2 regions of the Flexivirga sp. B27 genome follow, and region 1 is predicted to be linked to the other one. Evidence: riboswitches for the same ligand, from Rfam matches in the RefSeq annotation. Region 1 holds a riboswitch; the other holds the start of a gene.
The links. A riboswitch is a leader RNA that binds a small molecule or an ion and turns the genes downstream of it on or off. The one in region 1 is predicted to bind cyclic di-AMP.
Positions count from the first base shown of each region.

Region 2: another riboswitch for cyclic di-AMP. It lies ahead of ACSZL9_RS04695 (transglycosylase family protein); the one in region 1 lies ahead of ACSZL9_RS18425 (C40 family peptidase).

Region 1 covers NZ_JBPYUM010000006.1:68,971-72,370, forward strand. Annotated here, with positions in the region: gene ACSZL9_RS18420 (DUF6918 family protein) at 29-466, opposite strand; gene ACSZL9_RS18425 (C40 family peptidase) at 621-1,346, opposite strand; cyclic di-AMP (ydaO/yuaA leader) riboswitch at 1,455-1,646, opposite strand; gene ACSZL9_RS18430 (metal-dependent transcriptional regulator) at 1,760-2,449, opposite strand.
Region 2 covers NZ_JBPYUM010000001.1:1,024,458-1,027,857, forward strand. Annotated here, with positions in the region: gene ACSZL9_RS04690 (endonuclease/exonuclease/phosphatase family protein) at 1-722, opposite strand, end outside; cyclic di-AMP (ydaO/yuaA leader) riboswitch at 1,010-1,154, shown strand; gene ACSZL9_RS04695 (transglycosylase family protein) at 1,159-1,902, shown strand; gene ACSZL9_RS04700 (phosphotransferase enzyme family protein) at 2,024-3,025, shown strand; gene ACSZL9_RS04705 (ribonuclease J) at 3,063-3,400, opposite strand, start outside.

The sequences.
Region 1 (3,400 bases):
GCTCAACGACCTCGATCAGCTCAACGACTCAGCCAGCGTTGGTCTGGATGGCGGTGCCCAGTCGCGGCAGGGCCTGCTTGACGTTCTCCTTCGCCTTGCCGCGCAAGCTCTTGTAAGCACGCTTCAGCGGCTCGCGCTCGGTCTTCTCCGCACGGGCGTCGGTCACCGCCAGCAACGCGTCGGCGGCCTCGTCGCCACGGCCGGCGAGGTACTGACCGAAGTCACCGGACCCCGCGAAGTCGTCCCAGAAGGGCTGCAGCGCGTCGGCGACCTGCGGCAGCATGCGGTTGGTCGCATCGGAGGCAACGGTCGGGTTGAACTTGCGCACTGCGGCATACCCGCCCTTGATCGCGACGCCGCTGACGCCCTTCTTGTCCTTGACCTCGGCATTGATGACGTCGACCAGATCCTCGACGACCTTCGGGCGGCGTTCGGTGGCAAGCAGGGTTTCGCTCAGCGACGACATACGGGTCAAAGCCTTTCGGGAGATAGGGGAACAACTCAAGCACAGCTGACGGGCATCTCAAGACAGTTCAAGCAGCGCATCCGGAGATGCACGAACCCGCCGCGCCCATGAAGCGCGGCGGGTTCGAATCAGGCTGGTATTGCTCAGATTTGGCTCAGATGCGGCCGTAGCCGGAGACCCCACTGTAGATCGCACGGACGCCGACCGAACCACCGGGGTGGTTGGAGTCCACCATCATGCCGTTGCCTGCGTAGATGGCGACGTGGTAGGCCGAGCTGCCGTCGCCGAAGAAGATCAGGTCACCCGGCTGCGGGTTGCTCACCGGGGTCGCTGCCTGCAGCTGACCGGTGGCGGTGTGCGGGATGGACTTGCCAACCTGCGCGTAGACGTAGGACGTGAAGCCGGAGCAGTCGAAGCCTGCCGGGCTCGAGCCGCCGTAGACGTAGGGCGTGCCGACGTACTGCTTGGCGATCGACACGATGCTGCCGTCAGAGGCAGGCGCAGGAGCCGGCTTCGGCTTGGGCTTGGGGGCCGGTGCCGGAGTGGGGTTCGACTGCGGCGCCTGACGCACCGGGGTGGTGTCAGCGGCGGTGTTTGCCGTGGTGGTTGCGGCGGGCCGCGTCTGGCTACGCGAGACCGAGGAGGTGCGCGGACGCACCTGCTTCTTCGGAGCCTCGTAGCTCTTCGCGGAGACCGCGGTCGCCAGCTGGCCCTTGGCCTCGACGGCGCCCAGCTGCTGCTGTGCCTTCGTCGCGGTCAGCGGGTGTGCAGCTGCCTGTGCGCGGGCTGCCTGGGCGGCGAAGTCGACCGAGCTCGCACCGGTGATCGATGCGACACCGGTGGTGGCCGAAGCCGCCTGCGGTGCGGCGATCGATGCCACCAGACCACCCGCGACGGCGACTGTGGCCGAAACGCGTGCGGTCGAGTTGAAAGTCGTCGACAACTTGCTCGGGGCGCGGTGACGACCGCGCGGACCAAGAATGGACACGAAGCACCTCTCCGTCGCCTACGAGGTGAGCTGTCGGGCTCGGGCTGGAGATACCCGGTCCGGATCGACACCCTGCGGTGCCGGACCGAACTTCGCCCCAAGGACGACCTGGGTCGCCCGGAATGGTTCCCCCGCTCCTGCCAGGCGGATCGTTACGTCCGTTCGGCTGGCAGGACTCGGCGTTGCCTCACGGAAGCCCACCGAGTGGCGGGCCGGGGAAAACGGTACACAACCCGGGGCCGCATGTCACAAGGAGGTCACGAATTCGTCGAAAGAATCTGAAATCCGTTGCTATTACACGGTTGTCAGTCTGCGTCCACGAAGACGTGCATCGCCACGTCACGCGGCAAGGACACCGCGTCCTGGCCCTCGGCACGGACCACCACCCGGTCATTCTCGAGCTGGATCTGCACCTTCGCGTCCGGGGTGATGCCACCTGCGGTCAGCACGCTGAGCGCGTCCTGGTCGGCCTGTGCAGGCTCGCCGACCCGGCGGACCACGAAGTTGGTCGGCTCCTCGGTCACGACCTCGGTCATCGGCCGCACACCGTCACGGAACCGCAGGCGGGTCTCCTCCTCGCCGAGCTCGACCAGACCGGGGATCGGGTTGCCGTATGGCGAGATGTGCCGCTCCTCCAGCATGGCCAGGATCTTGCGCTCGACCCGCTCACTCATCACGTGCTCCCACCGGCACGCCTCGTCGTGCGCGTATTCGAGCTCGACACCGATGACATCGACCAGCAGTCGCTCGGCGAGCCGATGCTTGCGCATCACTCGCGTGGCCAGCGTCCGGCCGTGGTCGGTGAACTCCAGGTGCCGGTCGCCGGCAAGGGTCAGCAGACCGTCGCGCTCCATCCGGGCGACTGTCTGGGACACAGTGGGACCCGAGTGTCCCAGTCGCTCCGCGATGCGCGCTCGCAGAGGCACGATGCCTTCTTCCTCCAGGTCGAAGATCGTGCGCAAATACATCTCGGTGGTGTCGATCAACTCACTCACAGGGCCAGCCTGCCACTAAGCGACGACAGTTGCCATGCCGTCCATCTGCCGTCCAACTTCTACCGGCTGGCCGGCAGAACATCCCGAAGACATCCAGAAGATTTTCGGTCAATAAGTTCGGGAATCCTTCGCGGTCACGCTACGTTCTTGTTCTTGGAAGCTGTGGGGCTCCTCCCCCCTGACCCACAGCCTCCCGAACCGTCCGGTTCACGGACGGGGTGAGCCCACCTCACGGTGGCGCTCGGACGGCTGGCGCACCTCCCCTGGGCGCCAGCCGTTCTTGCGTTCGGGGCCGTTTTGCGGACCTCTCCGGCAACTCGCCGGTTAAACCCGTTGCCACCCGCGAGCGCCTCGGCCTAGCGTGGTGCCACACGAGAAAGGAGGTGGTCCAAGAGTGAATTCTCAAAGGACGCGTGAGGTGGTTGCGCGCTAGCGCAACCTTCGTATTCGTCGCCGGCCACCTCCGGTGTGCCGACGAAACGGACGTTCGGTAGCTACTCCAACGCAGCCACCGCAGCCCGTGGGTGGCGCGATCTCGTCCATCGCGCCGACCGGTTCCGACCGGAAGCCCACGGGCTGTCCGCTGCCCCGCACAAGCTGGTCGAGTACCCCGGAGCGCTAGCGGAGGGCGTATCGAGACCAAGCGCCTCAGGGCTGGCGGCGCTCGACCCGCCAACTCGCGGGCAGGGGCCCAATCCAGCTGGTCGAGTAGCCCGGAGCGCTCGCGGAGGGCTTATCGAGACCAAGCGCCTCAGGGCTGGCGGCGCTCGACCCGCCAACTCGCGGGCAGTGGCCCAATCAAGCTGGTCGAGTAGCCCGGAGCGCTAGCGGAGGGCGTATCGAGACCAAGCGCCTCAGGGCTGGCGGCGCTCGACCCGCCAACTCGCGGGCAGTGGCCCACTCAAGCTGGTCGAGTAGCCCGGAGCGCTCGCGGAGGGCTTATCGAGACCA
Region 2 (3,400 bases), on a different contig from region 1:
TGCCCAGCAGGTCGCTGCGCACGCCACCTGGCCAACTCGTGCAGCGCAGCGCGCCAGTCGCCGACGATCTCCGGCAGCGGGGCCGGCATGTGCACCGCGCGCAGCCGGTAGGTGCCGCGCTGCGTGTGCACCCTGACGTCGGGACTGCTCGGGAAGCGGCCCGCCGCGTTCTCGGACACCAGATGCACGCGGTGGGTGCTGCGGACCACCGTCCCCCGGATGCCCGGTGCGGCGCGGCCGGCCTGGTGCGGCAGGGCCGCACCGAGTCCGTGGCGGCGCAGCGCCGCCAACTCCTGCGGTGTGCACTCCTCCAGCACCAGGGTGTCGACGTGCTGCTCCCGCACCGCTGCAACGACGCGGCCGGGGTCGGCGCCGCCATACTCCAGGTTGATCGTCATGACGGTCTCGTCGTGCGGGCCGGCCGGGACGGTGTCGCTGCGCAACGCTCCGGCGCCCAGCACCAGCGGCGGTATGGCGACGAGGAGGGCGCCTACGGCCAGCCAGCGGAACCGCAGTGCGACAGCGGCCACGAGCGTCACGACCGCTGCAATTCCAACGATCGGGAAAAGGGCCTGCAGCGACGGCACCAACCAGGTAAGGTCCGCCCACCGCGCCGCGGCCGCAAGGCCTACGCACGCCTGCAGCACGGCCAGCACCCACCAGCAGACCGTGCTTGCTTCGGCACGCCATACGCGGCGAGGCATCGGATCCAGTTGGGGCACAGTCGTATTCTCACCACACAGGGACGCCTGACGCATGTGGTGGATGTGATTCCTGTGACGCATGCAACACGATTCGTGTGACTCTCGCGACACTTCAAAAAAAAGTCACGAAATGGTCACGTTTCAACTTGGCAATCGTCCTTCGACCACGTACCTTCGACGATCGGTGGTTGAAATTTCGTCCCCCTGGCGAAGAACCTTCCATCGACGAAGTCTTGCAACCCGGCATGACTTCGCCCCCTGCCTGTGACTTGCTGCGCACAACCTCGTCGAGCAGTCACCAAGATCCGGGACGGTCCCGGAGGCACGACGAGGATGGGGAACCCAATTTGGCCGTGACAGCGGTCTTGGGGTGAGAGCAGGCCAAAAACCTGCCGGGCACCTGACAGCCCGACCCGACAGCTAACCCCGTATGCGCACGTCAGGAGAGGAATCAATGGACCTCAGCAAGAACTTCAGCAACAAGACCCGCGCCGTCGGCATCGGGGTTGCCGCCGCCGCAGCCCTTGCCGCTGCCGGCGTCGCCACCGCTGGTGACGCTCACGCAGCCTCGGTCTCCACGTGGGACCGCGTCGCTGCCTGCGAGAGCGGTGGCAACTGGTCGATCAACACGGGCAACGGTTTCTACGGTGGCCTGCAGTTCACCCACTCGACCTGGATCGCCTTCGGCGGTGGCGCCTACGCGTCGAACGCCAACATGGCGTCCAAGTCGGCCCAGATCTCGGTCGCCGAGAAGGTCCTGGCTTCCCAGGGTCCCGGCGCCTGGCCGGTCTGCTCGGTGCGCGCTGGCCTGACCCAGGGCGGCGGTTCGCCGAACGTGAACCCGGCCCCGGCCCCGAAGCCGGCTCCGAAGAAGACCTACACCGCGCCGAAGAACACGACCCCCAAGGTTTCGCGTTCCAACGAGCGTGCGCAGGCTCCGAAGAAGACCTACACGGCCCCGAAGAAGACCTACACCGCGCCCAAGAAGACTTACACGGCGCCCAAGAAGGTCTACACCGCGCCGAAGGTCGCCCTCTCGGGCAAGACCGTCACGGTGAAGTCCGGCGACACCCTGAGCGAGCTCGCACAGAGCTACAACGTCAAGGGCGGCTGGCAGGCACTGTTCGCGGCCAACAAGGGCACCGTGAACAACGCCAACCTGATCTTCGTCGGCCAGCACCTGAACCTGCCGGCTTGATCTGATCGTCCGTCACCGCCTACTCGGCGCTGACAACCCGAAGGCCCCGTTCCACCACTCGGTGGGGCGGGGCCTTCGTCGTACCCCGCGCGATGTGCTGCTGCGATGTGATGCTGGTCGTATGACGACAACGAACTCACCGAGCGTCGAGATGCTCTGGGAGTCCACCGACCCGGGAGCCGCGCTCGACGAGCGCTTCGGATTCGCGACCACCGAGGCCGCAAGTGACTGGGTGACCGCGACGCTGAGTCGCCACTGGGGCATTGAGGTGACCTCGTGCGAACGGATCGTGCTCAGTTTCGCGAACGCGCTTGCGTGGATCCGGACGTCGGAGGGGCCGCTGCTCGCCAAGTGGTCGATCGCGCGGCACCGGTTCGCTCGCCTCGCGGCTCTCGCGGAGCTGACCGGCCGGCTCGACGAGCACGGCCTGCCGGTGTCCGCGCCGATTCCCGCCCAGGACCATCGACGTCAGGTCGAGGTCGATGGTGTGTCGCTGGGCGTGCAGCGGCAGCTGCGGGGCGAATGGCTCGATGTCGCCGATCCTGGCCAGGTCGCTGCGGCGGGTGCGATGCTCGCGCGGCTGCACGAGGCCTTGGCGGCATACGACTCAGCGAAGATCCCGGAGCTTGCTCCCCCGGACCGTCCGCTGCCGGACCGGATCGGCGACTGGCTCGGACACGACCACCCACACCTGCCATCGGGTGCGCTGGCTGCGCTCGAACGACAGGTCAACGAACTCCCGGCACCCGGCCGGCCCGCGCAACTCGTGCACGGTGACTTCCGCGCGGCCAACCTGCTGATGAACGACCGGGATGTCGCTGCCGTCCTGGACTTCGAGGACGCGGCCATCGAGCACCGCATCGTTGAGCTCGCGCGGTCGGCGGTGCTGCTGGGCACGAGATTCCACGACTGGGGTCCGGTCACGCCGCAGGTCCGGGAGACCTTCCTCGAGGGCTATCGGTCGGTATGCCGGCTGACCGACGCCGAGTTGTCCTGGTGGGGCCCACTGGTGCTGTGGTTCTCCCTGGCGATGGTCCCGCCCGGTGACGACCCGACGGGCTGGGCGGACGAAGCCGCTACTGTCGCGAGTTGTTCGCTCGGAACCAGCGATCGGGGCGAATAACTCGCGACAGTCGCGAGTTATTCGCCGCCCCGGCCCATCACGCGTCGATGACGATCGGGATGATCATCGGCCGACGGCGCAGCTTGCCGCCGACGAACCCACCGACGGCACGGCGAATGACCTGCTGCAACTGGTAGGTGTCGCTGATGCCCTTCTCGCGGGCCTCCTCGAGCGCGGCCTCCAGCTTGGGGCGCACCTTGTCGAAGACCTCGTCGTCCTCGGCGAAGCCACGGGTCTGGATCTCCGGGCCGCTGACGATCTTGCCGGTGTCGGCGTCGCGCACCACGATGATCGTCACGAAACCCTCGTCGCGCAGGATGCGGCGGTCCTTGAGCATCGTCTCGTCGGTCGTGCCGACGAGGGAGCCGTCGACAT